One region of the Aeromicrobium senzhongii genome, then DNA from elsewhere that is predicted to be linked to it. Evidence: predicted binding sites of a transcription regulator. Region 1 holds the regulator's gene; each other region holds the start of a gene.
What was found. Region 1 encodes HrcA, which represses chaperone genes, less so after heat shock. Its sites were predicted from a motif close to TTGGCACTCGNNNNNNNCGAGTGCCAA; they were not measured.
Positions count from the first base shown of each region.

Region 1 (5,056 bases):
CTCGGCGACGACGTCGGCCGGGATCTCGCCCGCGACGATCTTGCAGAAGATGCATTCAGCAGCCATGCGCCGACTCTAGCGACCTCCCGAGATTTGCTCCGCAACTGACCTTTCAGGAGCTCTGAAAGGTCAGTTTGGGAGCAAATCTCGGGGCGGGGAGGTCACTTGAAGGCGTCGCGCAGGCGACTGAAGACGCCGCGGGAGCTGTGGCTGACGACCGGGTCGATGTGCTCTTCCTGGCGCGCGGTGGCGAGCTGCTCGAGCAGGTCACGCTGCGCGGCGTCGAGGTCGCGCGGCGTCTCGACGACGACCTGGACCGTGAGGTCGCCGCGACCCGAGCCGCGCAGCCGCGGGACCCCGAAGCCACGGGTGACGATCGTCTCACCGGACTGGGTGCCCGCGGGCACGTCGATCGCGACGGACTTCTCGAGGTCGGGGAGGTCCTCACGCTCGGCGTCGAGCGTCGGCAGGTCGATCCGCGTGCCCAGCGCCGCAGCGGTCATCGGAACGGTGACCTGGCAGACCAGCGCGTCGCCCTGGCGGGTGAAGACGGGGTGGTGCGCGACCTTGATCTCGATGTAGAGGTCGCCGGCCGGTCCGCCACCGGCGCCGACCTCGCCCTCGCCGGCCAGCTGGATCCGGTTCCCGTCGTCGACACCGGCCGGCACGGTGACCTGCAGGCTCCGACGCGACCGCACGCGACCCTCGCCGCCGCACTCGCGGCACGGGTCGGGGATGACGGTGCCGTAGCCGTGGCACGTGGGGCACGGACGCGAGGTGCGGATGTCGCCGAGCAGCGAGCGCTGCACGTGGTGGACGCTGCCGTGTCCGTGGCACGTCCCGCACGCGACCGGCTCGGAGCCCTCGTTCGCACCGGAGCCGTCGCAGACCTCGCACGTGACGGCCGTGTCGACCTTGATCTCACGCGTGACGCCGAACGCCGCCTCGGCGAGGCTGACCGAGAGGCGCAACAGCGCGTCCTGACCGCGCTGGACCCGGGACCGCGGACCACGCGACGACGTCTGCCCGAAGAACGCGTCCATGATGTCGTCGAAGCTGAAGCCCTGGCCGAAGCCGCCGCCCATCCCGCCGCCGGACAGCGGGTCGCCGCCGCGGTCGTAGACGGACCGCTTCTGCGGGTCCGACAGCACCTCGTAGGCCGTCGTGACCTCCTTGAAGCGCTCGGACGCATCGGGAGCGTCGTTGACGTCCGGGTGCAGCTGGCGCGCCAGCCGGCGGTACGCCTTCTTCAGCTCCTCGGGGGTGGCCTCGCGGGAGACGCCGAGCAGTTCGTAGTAGTCCAAGATCTCTTCTCTTTCGCAGTCAGTCGCGAGGTGGGCGCTCAGCCGTCGGCGAGGATGCGGCCGACGTAACGGGCGACGGCGCCGACGGCGGCCATCGTGGCGGGATAGTCCATGCGGGTCGGTCCCATCGTGCCCAACTGGGCGTAGGACTCGCCATCGGGGCCGTACGTGCTGGCGACGACGGCCGTCCCGGACAGGTCGTCGCGGCCCGTCTCGCGACCGATGCGCACGTGGGGACCGGTCGTGGCCTCGCCGAGCAGACGCAGCAGGACGACCTGCTCCTCCATCGCCTCCAGCACGGGCCGGATGGCGGTGTCGAAGTCGGCGCCGAACCGGGCCAAGTTCGCGGTGCCGCCGACGGCGACCCGCTCGTCGGACCGCTCGTTGGAGAACGTGTTGGCCAGGGTCGTGACGATCGAGGACACGACCGGGCGGTCGTCGACGTCGAACGTGTCGATGAGGTCGGCCAGGTGCAGGGAGGCCTGCGGCAGCCGCTCGCCCAAGGTGGCGCGCACGATGCGCGACTTCAGGTCGGCGAGCAGCTGGTCGCCCGGGGTCTGGACCAGCTCGACGATGCGCTGCTCGACGCGACCGCTGCTGGTGATGACGACGATGAGGACGCGCGAGCCCTCGAGGGCCACGAGCTCGACGTGGCGCACGGTCGAGCGGGTCAGCGACGGGTACTGCACGATCGCGACCTGGTTGGTCAGCTGGGCCAGGATCTTGACGCTGCGCATGACGATGTCGTCCACGTCGATGGCGCCGGACAGGAAGGTCTCGATCGCGCGGCGCTCGGCGACGGAGAGTGCCTTCACCTCGGCCAGCCGGTCGACGAACATCCGGTAACCCTTGTCGGTCGGGATGCGGCCGGCGCTGGTGTGCGGAGCGGTGAGGTACCCCTCGTCCTCCAGGGCGGCCATGTCGTTGCGGATCGTGGCGGACGAGACGCCGAGGCGGTGGCGCTCGACCAAGGCCTTCGATCCGACCGGCTCCTGCGTCGCGACGTAGTCCTCGACGATCGCACGCAGGACGTTGAGACGGCGGTCCTCGATCACGCTGTCACCTCCACACTGCTGGCACTCGACCCGGGTCAGTGCCAGTCTACCGGCGAGTCACACGGCGGTGCGCCTGCACGAACCCCTCGCCGACATGGCAATCTGTCGGGGTGAGTGAGGTGTCCGTGCGCGACGACGGTTCGATCGAGGTCGTCGACGCCGATGAGGTCCTGATCTACACCCCCTATGCCGTCACGGCGCCCGACGGCACCACCGTCGAGCACGAGTCCCGTGGCGGGACGATGGCCTCGGTGTGGGCCACGTCCGTGGGCGAGACGTTCGTCGAGGTCTCCCACTTGGGCCACGGTCCCGCCGGTGGCGAGCTGGTGATGGTCGTGACGCGTCCGGGCCACTCCCCCGACGTCGCCCTCGGCGCCCTGGTCACCGACGAGGTCCCCGACACCGTTCCGGACTCCTGGCCCGCCGCCGTCGACCTGGCGATCGGCCTGATCGTCGACGACACCCTCGACAGCGGGTCCAAGGACGACATCGAGGCGTTCCACCAGCGACTGCTCGGCGTGTGGTTCGGGCATGGCTGACCGGTACGGCTCCGACGTCCTGTCCGGCGACTGGCGCAAGCCCAAGCGGGGCCGCTCGACCGAGCTGGCCGCCGACCTCGGTCTCGTCGTCGAGGAGGCCTCCAGCGGCTTCGTCGGCGAGATCACGCGCGTCGAGCGCGACCTGGGCACCGTCGAGCTGGAGGACCGCCGGCTGCGCCGCAAGGTCTTCCCGCTGGGGCCTGGCTTCCTGATGGAGGGCAAGCCCGTCGTCCTGGTCGCGCCGACCCCGAAGGCCGCCACCGCGCCCACCCGCACCGCCTCGGGATCGCGCCTGGCCGCCGACACCCGCGCCAAGGTGGCACTGCCCAGCCGCATCTTCGTCGAGGGTCGCCACGACGCCGAGCTCGTCGAGAAGGTGTGGGGCGACGACCTGCGCGCCGAGGGCGTCGCGGTCGAGTACCTCGGCGGGATCGACGACCTGGCCGCGATCGTGCGCGACTTCCAGCCCACCGCGAAGCGGCGCCTCGGCGTCCTGGTCGACCACCTCGTGCCCGGCTCGAAGGAGCAGCGTCTCGCCGACGAGGTCAAGCACGTGCCGCACCTGCTGGTGGTCGGCCACCCCTACGTCGACGTGTGGCAGTCGGTGAAGCCGCAGCGCCTCGGGATGGAGGCGTGGCCCACGATCCCGCGCCACGTCGAGTGGAAGAAGGGCGTCTGCGCCCACCTCGGCTGGCCCCACGCCGAGCAGGCCGACATCGCCCGGGCCTGGAAGGCGATCCTCGGACGCGTCGACTCCTGGACCGACCTCGAGCCCGCCTTCCTCGGCCGGGTCGAGGAGCTCATCGACTTCGTCACCCAGCCGGCGTAGGGCTCAGTCCACCGCGTCGCGGATCAGCGGACCCGTCATGCAGTGGCCGCCACCGCGGCCGCGCCCCAACTCGGCGCCGACGATCTCGATGACCTCGAGCCCGGCCTGGCGCAGCAGCGAGTTGGTGTGGGTGTTGCGGTCGTAGGCCACCACGACGCCCGGCTCGAGCGCGACGAGGTTGTTCCCGCTGTCCCACTGCTGGCGCTGGATGTCGTACTCGCTGCCGCCGGTCTCGACGACCTGGAACTTCCCCACCCCCAGGGCCTTCGCCACCACCTCGAGGAACGGGGTGTCGTCGTGATCGATCACCTCGATGCCGGGTGCGACGTCCGAGGGCACGATCGTGAAGGCATGGATCGTGTTCACGATCTCGGGATAGACCGTCACGATGTCACGGTCGGCGAACGTGAAGACCGTGTCGAGGTGCATCGCCGCCCGCAGCTTCGGCATCCCCGCCACGATGACCCGCTCCGCCGCGCCCTGCTCGAACAGAGCCTTGGCCAGCTGCGTGATGCCCTGCCGCGAGGAGCGCTCGCTCATCCCGATCAGCACGACGCCCCCGCCGGGCACCATCACGTCGCCGCCCTCCACGGTGGCGGTGCCCCAGTTGATCTCCGGGTCGCCCCACCACACGGTCGATCCCACGAACTCCGGGTGGAACTCGTAGATCGCCTTCATCAGGAGCGTCTCGTCCTTGCGCGCCGCCCAGTAGAGCGGGTTCAGCGTCACCCCACCGTGCACCCAGCAGGTCGTGTCGCGGGTGTAGAGGGTGTTGGGCAGCGGGGGCATCAGGTACTCGTGGCCGCCGTGCGCCTGGCGGACGAGGGCGCGGTACCCCGCAGAGAGGTCGCTGGGCAGCTCGCGGGTCGACAGGCCGCCGATGAGGTAGCGGCTGAGGTCGGCCGCCGCGAGGCCGTCGAGGTACGCCCGGGTCTCCTCCACGAGCCCGATGCCGACCTCGTTCGGGACGATCTTGCGGTCCAGCAGCCAGGTGCGCGCGGCGGGGTCGGCCATCGTCTGGGCGAGCACGTCGTGCAGCTCGACCACCTCGATGTCGCGCGCTCGCATCATCGCCACGAAGTCGGCGTGGTCGCGCTGGGCGTGCTCGACCCACAGCACGTCGTCGAACAGCAGGTCCTTGCAGTTGGACGGCGTGAGCCGCTCGTGGGCCAGCCCCGGCTCGCAGACCAGGACCTTGCGGAGCCGGCCCACCTCGGAGTGGACGCCGTAGGCGTCGGACGGCTGGGTCATCGGAGGTCCTTCCGGTGGTGGCGGGTCACACGTCGATCCCGCCGGTCACGAGCGTGTAGACGCCGGCGATCGCGCCGA
Region 1 covers NZ_CP060587.1:974,356-979,411, reverse strand. Annotated here, with positions in the region: gene H9L21_RS04980 (HIT domain-containing protein) at 1-66, opposite strand, end outside; gene dnaJ (molecular chaperone DnaJ) at 162-1,304, opposite strand; gene hrcA (heat-inducible transcriptional repressor HrcA) at 1,343-2,359, opposite strand; gene H9L21_RS04965 (hypothetical protein) at 2,470-2,898, shown strand; gene H9L21_RS04960 (DUF3097 domain-containing protein) at 2,891-3,727, shown strand; gene H9L21_RS04955 (arginine deiminase) at 3,731-4,978, opposite strand; gene H9L21_RS04950 (basic amino acid/polyamine antiporter) at 5,004-5,056, opposite strand, start outside.

Region 2 (5,056 bases), 1.4 Mb from region 1:
CGTGGCCGCCGGGGCGCTCGGCATCGCCTCGAGAAGCTCCGACTCGATCTTGATCGCCGCCTGGACGACGCTGCTCGGCGCCGGAGTCGCGCTCATGACGCCGACACTGGTCCACGTCACGAGCAAGGCGTCCGCGGCACTGCCACTGCCGGCACGCCTCGCCGCCCGTGACGCCGACCGCCACCGCATGCGCACGGCGCCGGCGATCGCCGCGGTCATGGCGGGCGTCGCGGCCGTCACCGCACTGGGCATCGGCTCGTTCAGCGACAACCAGGACCGCCTCACCGAATCGGTGATCTACCCCCTCCCCGTCGGTGCGGTCACGGTGTACGGCGAGTCCGCCGAGGCCCTCGAGTCGGCCGTGCGCGCCGGAGCCTCGGAGGGGGTGGCCCTGCTGCCGATGGGGACCCCCGCCGAGGACGAACACGTCTCCGTGGAGTTCTCGCATTCCGGACCCTCCGGAATCCAGTACGACAACACCCGGTTCGACGTGGTCGTCGCCGATGCCGACACGGTGCAGGGTTGGGGCGTGGCACTGGAGCCCGAGGCCGTCGCTGCGCTCGACGCGGGACGTGCCCTCGCCGGCCCCACGGCCGCCGTCCGCAACGGTCGCCTCGCCGCAACGCTCGAGGACGTCGACGCCGAGGAGTCCGACTCGGGGACACCGCTGGTCATTCCCGCGGTGCCTGCCGACCTCGAGGGTGAACCGGTGCCCGACGGGGTCAGGAGCCCGCTCGCGCGCGTCGTCATCCCGCCGGACCTGGCCCGGTCGCTCGGCCTGGACTTCGTGGCCACGTCCGCCGTCGTCGATCGCCGCGGTCCGGCGCCCTCCGACGACCAGCTGACGGCGCTGGAGAAGGTGCCCGGCGTCAGCGTCGAGGTCCAGCAGGAGGCCCGCTTCGCGAGCTACCACCTGATCTTCGCCCTGCTCACGCTCCTGGGCGTGGGTGTCGTCGGCCTTTCCACCGCGACCGCCGTCGCGCTGGCCCGGCTGGACGGGCGCGAGGACGCCGCGACCCTCGTCTCCGTCGGCGCTCGCCCGTCGACAACACGGTGGAGCGCTGCGGCCGCCGCCCTGCTGATCGGCGGGCTCGGGAGCATGCTGGGCCTGCTCGTCGGGGTCCTGCCCGGCATGCGGGCTGCGACGTCGATGACCGGTGGCTACGGCGAGGCGTTCGTCGCCATCCCGTGGGCCCTGCTGGCCACGGTCGGCATCGTCATTCCCCTCGTGGTCGCGGGCGTCGCCTTCGCCACTGCGCCGGTGCGCAGCGAGCACGCGACCTCGAGCCTGCGCTGAACGCACGGAACCCCGGCACCGAGGTGCCGGGGTTCCGTGAGGTACAGCAGTGGACTCAGAAGCCCATGCCGCCCATGCCACCCATGTCGCCCATGTCCGGCGCGCCACCGGCGGCGGCGGGCTCGGGCTTGTCAGCGACGACAGCCTCGGTCGTCAGGAACAGCGCGGCGATGGACGCGGCGTTCTGCAGCGCCGAGCGCGTCACCTTGGCGGGGTCGATGATGCCCGAGGCGATCATGTCGACGTACTCGCCGGTGGCCGCGTTGAGGCCCTGGCCGGGCTCGAGGTTCGCGACCTTCTCGGCCACGACTCCGCCCTCGAGGCCGGCGTTGATGGCGATCTGCTTCAGCGGGGCCGACACGGCCAGGCGCACGATGTTCGCGCCGGTCGCCTCGTCACCGGTGAGCTCGAGCTTCTCGAACGCGGCCTTGCTGGCCTGGACCAGCGCGACGCCACCACCGGGGACGATGCCCTCCTCGACGGCCGCCTTCGCGTTGCGAACGGCGTCCTCGATGCGGTGCTTGCGCTCCTTGAGCTCGACCTCGGTGGCCGCGCCGACCTTGATGACGGCCACGCCGCCGGCCAGCTTGGCGAGGCGCTCCTGGAGCTTCTCGCGGTCGTAGTCCGAGTCGCTGTTCTCGATCTCGGCCTTGATCTGGGCCACGCGACCGGCGATCTGGGCCTCGTCGCCGCCACCCTCGACGATGGTGGTCTCGTCCTTGGACGTGACGACCTTGCGCGCCGTGCCCAGCAGGGTCAGATCGGCGTTCTCGAGCTTGAGGCCGACCTCCTCGCTGATGACCTCGCCACCGGTGAGGATCGCGATGTCGGTCAGCATCGCCTTGCGGCGGTCACCGAAGCCGGGGGCCTTGATGGCGACCGACTTGAAGGTGCCCTTGAGCTTGTTGACGATGAGCGTGGCCAGAGCCTCGCCCTCGACGTCCTCGGCGATGATCGCCAGCGGCTTGCCGGTCTGCATGACCTTCTCCAGCACCGGGACCATGTCCTTCACGGTGCTGATCTTGCTGTTGACGATCAGGATGTACGGATCCTCGAGGACCGTCTCCATGCGCTCGGGATCGGTGACGAAGTAGCCCGACAGGTGACCCTTGTCGAACCGCATGCCCTCGGTCAGCTCGAGGTCGAGGCCGAACGTGTTCGACTCCTCGACCGTGATGACGCCTTCCTTGCCGACCTTGTCCATGGCCTCGGCGATGATCTCGCCGACCGTCGGGTCGGCGGCCGAGATGGACGCGGTGGAGGCGATCTGCTCCTTGGTCTCGACGTCCTTGGCCATGTCGAGCAGCTGGGCGCTGATGGCCTCGACGGCGGTCTCGATGCCCTTCTTCAGGCCCATCGGGTTGGCGCCGGCGGCCACGTTGCGCAGACCCTCGCGCACGAGCGCCTGGGCCAGGACGGTGGCCGTCGTGGTGCCGTCGCCGGCGACGTCGTCAGTCTTCTTGGCGACTTCCTTGACGAGCTCGGCGCCGATCTTCTCGTAGGGGTCCTCGAGCTCGATCTCCTTGGCGATGGAGACGCCGTCGTTCGTGATCGTGGGGGCTCCCCACTTCTTCTCGAGGACGACGTTGCGGCCCTTCGGGCCGAGGGTGACCTTCACGGCGTCGGCGAGCTGGTTCATGCCGCGCTCGAGCCCGCGCCGGGCTTCTTCGTTGAATGCGATGGACTTAGCCATGGGTGCGTGTCTCCGACAATGGGTAGAAGTGGATCTAGCACTCTCACTATACGAGTGCTAATCACCACAACTCAAGCCACCCCGCACCGGGGCCGATCCAGCCCGTCAGTGCTGAGGCTGCACGTTCTCGGCCTCGCGTCCCTTCGGGCCGTCGACGACCTCGAGTTCGACGGTCTGACCGTCCTCGAGGGTCTTGAAGCCGTTGATCGCGATCTTCGACCAGTGGACGAACACGTCGTCCTGGCCGTCGACGGCGATGAAGCCGTACCCCTTGTCGGAGTTGAACCACTTGACGGTGCCATGCACCATGTGACCACCTGTTCTGCGCGAAAAGGCCCGCGGCCGGACCCACCTCCAGCGTATCGCCAGCCGTGGCCGCAGCGTGAATCGGATCCGGCGATCGGTGGCTCAGCAGCCGCCGGCGACCGCCGGGATGATCGAGATCTGCGTGCCGTCGACCGTGCGGGTGTCGAGACCGTCGGCGAAACGGACATCCTCCTCCGCCACGTACACGTTCACGAACCGGCGCAACTTGCCGTCCTCGTCGACGATCCGCGCCCGGATGCCGGGGTAGGTCGCCTCGAGCGACTCGATCACGGCGCTGAGGTTCTCGCCCTCGGCGCTGACCTGGGACTCGTCGTTCGTGTAGCTGCGCAAGATGGTGGGGATACGGACGGACACGGCCATGGGGTGCTCCTCAGAAGAAGGGGTGGGTCGGACGGATCAGGCGATGCCGGCCGCGGTGAAGGCGTCGTAGGTGGGGGCGATGGTCGCTCGCGGACCGACCGAGCCGGCGACGGCGTCGAGCGTCTTGAGGCCGTGGCCGGTGTTGATCACGACGGTCTCGAGCGACGGGTCGAGCTGCCCGGTCTCGACGAGCTTCTTCAACACGGCCACCGTGGTGCCGCCGGCGGTCTCGGTGAAGATCCCCTCCGTGCGCGCCAGCAGGACGATCGCGTCGCGGATCTGCTCGTCGTCGACCTCCTCGACGGCGCCCTGGGTGGCTCGCGCGATGTCGAGCACGTAGACGCCGTCGGCGGGGTTGCCGATCGCCAGCGACTTGGCGATCGTGTCGGGCTTGACCGGGCGGATCGCGTCGACGCCATCCTTGAAGGCGGTCGCGACGGGATTGCAGCCCCGGGCCTGCGCGCCGAAGATCCGGCAGGGCTTGTCCTCGACCAGCCCGAGCTCGACGAGCTCCCGGAAGGCCTTGTGCACCTTGGTCAGCTGCGAGCCCGACGCGACCGGGATGACCACCTGGTCCGGGAGTCGCCAGCCCAGCTGCTCGGCGATCTCGTAGCCGAGGGTCTTGGAGCCCTCGGCGTAGAACGGGCGGACGTTCACGTTGACGAACGCCCAGCCCGGGTCCTCACCGGCGATCTCACTGGCGAGCTTGTTGACGTCGTCGTACGTGCCGTCGACGGCCACGAGGTTGTCGGTGAAGATCGCCGAGTTGACCTGCTTGGGCGTCTCGAGGTCGCTCGGGATGAACACGACGGTGCGGATGCCGGCGCGGGCCCCGGCCGCGGCGACCGCGTTCGCCAGGTTGCCGGTGGACGGGCAGGCGAAGACCTTGCTGCCGAACTCGCGCGCGGCACTCAGCGCACAGGCCACGACGCGGTCCTTGAAGGAGTTGGTCGGGTTGGTGCTGTCGTCCTTGACCCACAGTCGCGTCAGGCCCAGCTCGGCGGCGAGGTTGCGCGCGTCGAGCAGCCGGGTGAAGCCGGGCTCGAGGTTGGGGCTGGTCTCGATGTCGTCCGGCACGGGCAGCAGCGCCTTGTAGCGCCAGATGTTCGCGGGCCCGGCCTCGATCTGCTCGCGGGTGACGGTGCCGAACTCGTAGCCGATCTCGAGCGGACCGAAGCACTCGTAACAGGCGTAGTGCGGGCCGAGCTCGCGCGTCGCTCCGCACTCGCGGCACTTCAGGCACGTCGCCTTGCCGAAGGCGCCCTCACGCAGGGGGGTGGTGGTCTGGTCCGGGGTCGTGACGCTCACGAAGGCTCCATTCATCTCTCCGGGCCGGCGTTCGGCCACGGACGGAATTAGCACCTGGCCGGTGATCGGCT
Region 2 covers NZ_CP060587.1:2,674,362-2,679,417, forward strand. Annotated here, with positions in the region: gene H9L21_RS13170 (hypothetical protein) at 1-1,297, shown strand, start outside; gene groL (chaperonin GroEL) at 1,353-2,990, opposite strand; gene H9L21_RS13180 (cold-shock protein) at 3,096-3,299, opposite strand; gene H9L21_RS13185 (MoaD/ThiS family protein) at 3,399-3,677, opposite strand; gene thrC (threonine synthase) at 3,714-4,985, opposite strand; SAM riboswitch class I at 4,994-5,056, opposite strand, start outside.
Region 2: the regulator HrcA is predicted to act here: its motif matches at 3,025-3,051, upstream of groL (chaperonin GroEL).

Region 3 (5,056 bases), 380 kb from region 1:
CTGCACGCCGATGTCCTCGGCCGAGTAGCTGGCGCCGATCAGCAGGACGTCCTGGCCGGCGAGTCCTTCGGCGCCGCGGAAGTCGTGCGCGTGGCAGAGGCGACCGGGGAACGTCTCGATGCCGGTGAAGTACGGCGTGTTCGGGGTGCTGAAGTGACCCGAGCCCACGACGACGTGGTCGAACTCCCGCGCGGACGTGGTGCCGGTCTCGAGGTCCTCGACGGTGACGGTGAACCGCTCGGTCTGCGGATCGAAGTCGACCCAGCGCACGACGGTGGAGAATTGGACGTACTTCTTCACTCCGCTGTTCTCGGCGCGGCCGTTGATGTAGTCCCAGAGCACCTCGCGAGGCGGGTACGACGAGATCGGCCGGCCGAAGTGGTCGTCGAAGGTGTACTCGGCGAACTCGAGGGCCTCCTTCGGGCCGTTCGACCACAGGTGGCGATACATGCTCGAGTGGACCGGCTCGCCGTGCTCGTCCAGGCCGGTCCGCCAGGTGTAGTTCCACTGCCCGCCCCAGTCGGCTTGCTTCTCGTAACAGACGATTTCGGGGATCTCGCCGCCGGCTCGCGCCGCCGATTCGAAGGCCCTCAGTTGGGCCATCCCGCTGGGTCCTGCTCCGATGATCGCGACGCTCTGGGTCAAGTCTTCCTCTCCGGCCACGCAGGCCCGGGTTCAGGGGCGCGCGACCCGGGGGCGGCGCCGCATGGTCCGGTGCCGCGTCGATGGACGGGCACCAGGGGCCATCCATCGTAGTGGGGGCGGGTCGTCGGTCGGCCGGGTGCTGCGTGGACCCTCGGCGCGACGTGCCTCTGTCCGGGCTAAATCAAAGTTGAATTCATGTTTGACTAAATCGGGGGACGACCCCCAGAATGCGGTGAGACCCAGATCACACGACCGAAGGACATGCCGTGCACCAGAAGACCATTTCGTCGGCACTGGCGGCGGCGCTCGCCGCCGTCACCCTGGCGGCGTGCAGCGGCGGTGGAGACACGACGGACGTCGCCGCCGGCGAGGCCCCGAAGGACATCACCCTCGCCGTACGGAACGACGTCGACACCTTCGACCCGGCCCTGAGCGCCTATGAGAACGGCGCGAGCCAGGTCTACGAGGCGCTCTACGACACGTTGATCCGCATCGACCTGAAGTCCGGGGAGTACGTCCCGGCGATCGCGTCGAGCTGGAAGAACACGCCCACGCGCGCCGAGTTCGTCATCAAGGAGAACCTGACCTGCAGCGACGGATCGCCGCTGAAGCCCTCGGACGTCGCGGCGTCGATCGAGCGCCTCGCCGACCCCTCGACGGGCTCGGTCCTGACGGGCCGCATGTTCGGCGCGGCGGGCGTGAAGTCGGTCGTGGCCGATGACGAGGCCCACACGCTGGCCATCGAGCTCAAGGGCCCGCACATCGACATGCTCGACGGCCTGCGCAGTGCCTTCATCGTCTGCCCGTCCGGTCTGGCGGACACCGAGAAGCTCGCGACGGTGCCGGCGGGCTCGGGGCCGTACCGGTTGGCGTCCAGCACCCGCGGCGACTCCTACGTCCTCGAGCGGTGGGACTCCCCGGCGGTCGAGGAGGACGCCTCGCTGCCGGAGCGCATCACGATGAAGATCGTGACCGCCGACTCCACGCGTGCCAACCTCTTCGAGACCGACGCGGCGGACATCGTCTCGATCGTCGGCAGGGACGCCGCGCGACTGACGAAGGAGCACGCGCCGATCAAGGGCCGGGCCAACGGCACCGAGTCGCTCATGTTCAACCAGCGCCCGGGTCGCCCCGGCGCCGATCCGCAGGTGCGGCGCATCATCGCGCAGGCGGTCGACGCCGAGGGCTATGCGAAGGCCGCATCGTTCGGTGTCGCCGACCCGATCAGGACGATGCTCTCGCCGACGATGGAGTGCTACGACGAGACGAACGAGCAGCACACGCTGCCGTTCGACGCCGCCGCGGCGAAGGCTGCTCTGGCTGACGCCGGCTATGGTCCCGGCGGCAAGACGCTGTCGGTGATCGTCGTCGGCATGGAGTCGCAGAACTCCGGTCCGGAGTACCTCGCCGAGGCGCTGCGCGACATTGGCATCGACGTCGAGGTCAAGAACGGCAGCCTGGCGCAGTTGGTCGCCATCGTCTACGAGGAGCGGGAGCCGTGGGACCTCGTGGTCTTCCCGATGATCTCGGAGGCACGCAGTCCGTTCCCGATGGTGACCAAGACCAGCTCGAACCTCGGTGAAGGTGGCTCGTACAACTACGGGCGCATCAAGAACGAGCAGTACGACGCCCTGGTCGAGCGCGTGGCCGGTGAGGACGGCGACCAGCGCTGCGCCACGTGGTCGGAGGCCGAGGAGTCCCTGCTGAAGCGCCACGACGTCGTTCCGCTGCTGTGGTCGACGGCGGACTACTTCAGCAAGGACCTCGAGTTCGACGCCGGATACCGGGTGCTCAACCTGCGCACGATCCGGGCCAAGGGCTGAGACCGGCGGGGGGCCGGGCCGAGGCCCGGCCCCCGTCGCGCTCCGGGTGCTTGGCACTCCGTTGGGGTGAGTGCCAGCCGGTGCTACGCTGAGGTCTGGCACTCCCCCCGGGTGAGTGCCAACCCGAACGTTACTCATCCGAAAGGGGAGGTCGACCAGTGTCGGTCACCATCAAGCCGCTCGAAGATCGCATCGTCATCAAGGCCGGAGAGGCCGAGCAGACCACCGCGTCGGGTCTCGTCATCCCCGACACCGCCAAGGAGAAGCCGCAGGAGGGCGAGGTCGTGGCCGTGGGCCCCGGTCGCGTCAGCGACAGCGGCGAGCGCATCCCCGTCGACGTTGCCGTCGGCGACAAGGTCCTCTTCAGCAAGTACGGCGGCACCGAGGTCAAGCACGGCGGCGAGGAGTTCCTCATCCTCAACGCCCGTGACGTTCTCGCCGTCATCGCCTGAGTCCACCCGCCCAACCTCTTCAGGGAGCACTCATGCCCAAGATTCTGGAATTCGACGAGGGCGCACGCCGCGCCCTCGAACGTGGTGTCGACAAGCTTGCCGACACCGTCAAGGTGACCCTCGGCCCCAAGGGCCGTTACGTCGTCCTCGACAAGAAGTGGGGCGCCCCCACGATCACGAACGACGGCGTGTCCGTCGCGCGTGAGATCGAGCTGGACGACCCGTTCGAGAACCTCGGCGCGCAGCTGGCCAAGGAAGTCGCCACCAAGACGAACGACGTCGCCGGTGACGGCACCACGACCGCCACGGTCCTGGCCCAGGCCATGGTCCACGAGGGCCTGCGCCACGTCGCGGCCGGCGCGAACCCGGTCGGCCTGAAGAAGGGCATCGAGAAGGCCGTCGAGGCCGTCACCGCCGAGCTGCACGAGCGTGCTCGCGTGATCGACTCGGTGGCCGACATGTCCGCCGTCGCCACGGTCTCGAGCCGTGACTCGGTGATCGGCGAGCTCATCGCCGAGGCCTTCGACAAGGTCGGCAAGGACGGTGTCATCACCGTCGAGGAGTCCAACACCATGGGCACCGACCTCGAGTTCACCGAGGGCATGCAGTTCGACAAGGGCTACCTGTCCCCGTACATGGTGACCGACACCGAGCGCATGGAGGCCGTCCTCGACGATCCCTACATCCTCGTCAACCAGGGCAAGATCTCGGCCGTGGCCGACCTCCTGCCGCTGCTGGAGAAGGTCGTCCAGTCGGGCAAGAGCCTGTTCATCATCGCCGAGGACATCGAGGGCGAGGCCCTGTCCACGATCGTGGTGAACAAGATCCGCGGCACGTTCACGTCCGTCGCGGTCAAGGCTCCGGCCTTCGGTGATCGCCGCAAGGCGATGCTGCAGGACATCGCGACCCTGACCGGCGCGACCGTCGTCACCACCGACGTCGGCCTCAAGCTCGACCAGGTCGGCCTCGAGGTGCTGGGCACCGCCCGTCGCGTCGTCGTCACCAAGGACGACACGACGATCATCGACGGCGGCGGCGACCAGGCCGAGGTCGAGGGCCGCGTGGCCCAGATCAAGGCCGAGTTCGAGCAGACCGACTCCGAGTGGGATCGCGAGAAGCTCCAGGAGCGCCTCGCCAAGCTGGCCGGTGGCGTCTGCGTCATCCGCGTCGGCGCGGCCACCGAGGTCGAGCTCAAGGAGAAGAAGCACCGCATCGAGGACGCCGTCTCGGCGACCCGCGCGGCCATCGAGGAGGGCATCGTCCCCGGCGGTGGCTCGGCGCTGGTCCACGCGGTCGCCGTGCTGGACAAGGACCTGGACCTGACCGGCGACGAGGCCCTGGGCGTGCGTATCGTCCGCAAGGGTGCCGACGCCCCGCTGGAGTGGATCGCCCGCAACGGCGGCGTCTCCGGCGAGGTCGTGGTGTCGAAGGTGCGCGAGTCGGGCGAGGGCTACAACGCCGCGACCGACGAGTACGGTGACCTGCTCGCGCAGGGCATCCTCGACCCGGTCAAGGTCACGCGTTCGGCTCTGGCGAACGCCGCCTCGATCGCGGCCATGCTTCTCACCACCGAGACTCTCGTGGTGGACAAGCCGGCCGATGAGGGCGACGAGCACGCCGGTCACAATCACTGATCGACTGCTCTGCACGACGAAGGCCCCGGGCGCTGCCCGGGGCCTTCGTCGTCCCCTGGGTGAGACGGGGGAGGACAGCGCGGGACGAGCCCAATAACCTAGGTCCCGACCCGGTGTCCGCTCCCGTTGATAGGACGTCTTCCATGACAACGCCAGTGACCACCTGCCCGTGGTGGTGCACCGATCACCGCACCGGAGCGACGGCAGAGGACGAACAGCACGCCCGAACGTTCCCCGCGCCCGGCGGGGCGTGGGTCGTGATCCTGCTGGGCGCTCTGCCCGCCGATCGCCCCGAGCTCGCCTATGCGGCCGAGTCCTACGCGAGGTCGCCGGACCAGGGGCGGGCCTTCGCCGCGGCCCTGCGCGACGCGGCCGACCTGTTCGAGCAGGTCGTCGCCGAATGGCACCGCCGCGACGGGTCCGCCGGCGGCGACGGGGTCAGCGCTTGCCGGACTCCATGAACTCGCGCACCTGGACCATGAGGTCGCCCAGTTCCAGGCCG
Region 3 covers NZ_CP060587.1:599,190-604,245, forward strand. Annotated here, with positions in the region: gene H9L21_RS03030 (trimethylamine monooxygenase) at 1-645, opposite strand, end outside; gene H9L21_RS03035 (ABC transporter substrate-binding protein) at 912-2,468, shown strand; gene groES (co-chaperone GroES) at 2,627-2,920, shown strand; gene groL (chaperonin GroEL) at 2,953-4,554, shown strand; gene H9L21_RS03050 (hypothetical protein) at 4,698-5,015, shown strand; gene H9L21_RS03055 (helix-turn-helix domain-containing protein) at 4,993-5,056, opposite strand, start outside.
Region 3: the regulator HrcA is predicted to act here: its motif matches at 2,519-2,545, upstream of groES (co-chaperone GroES).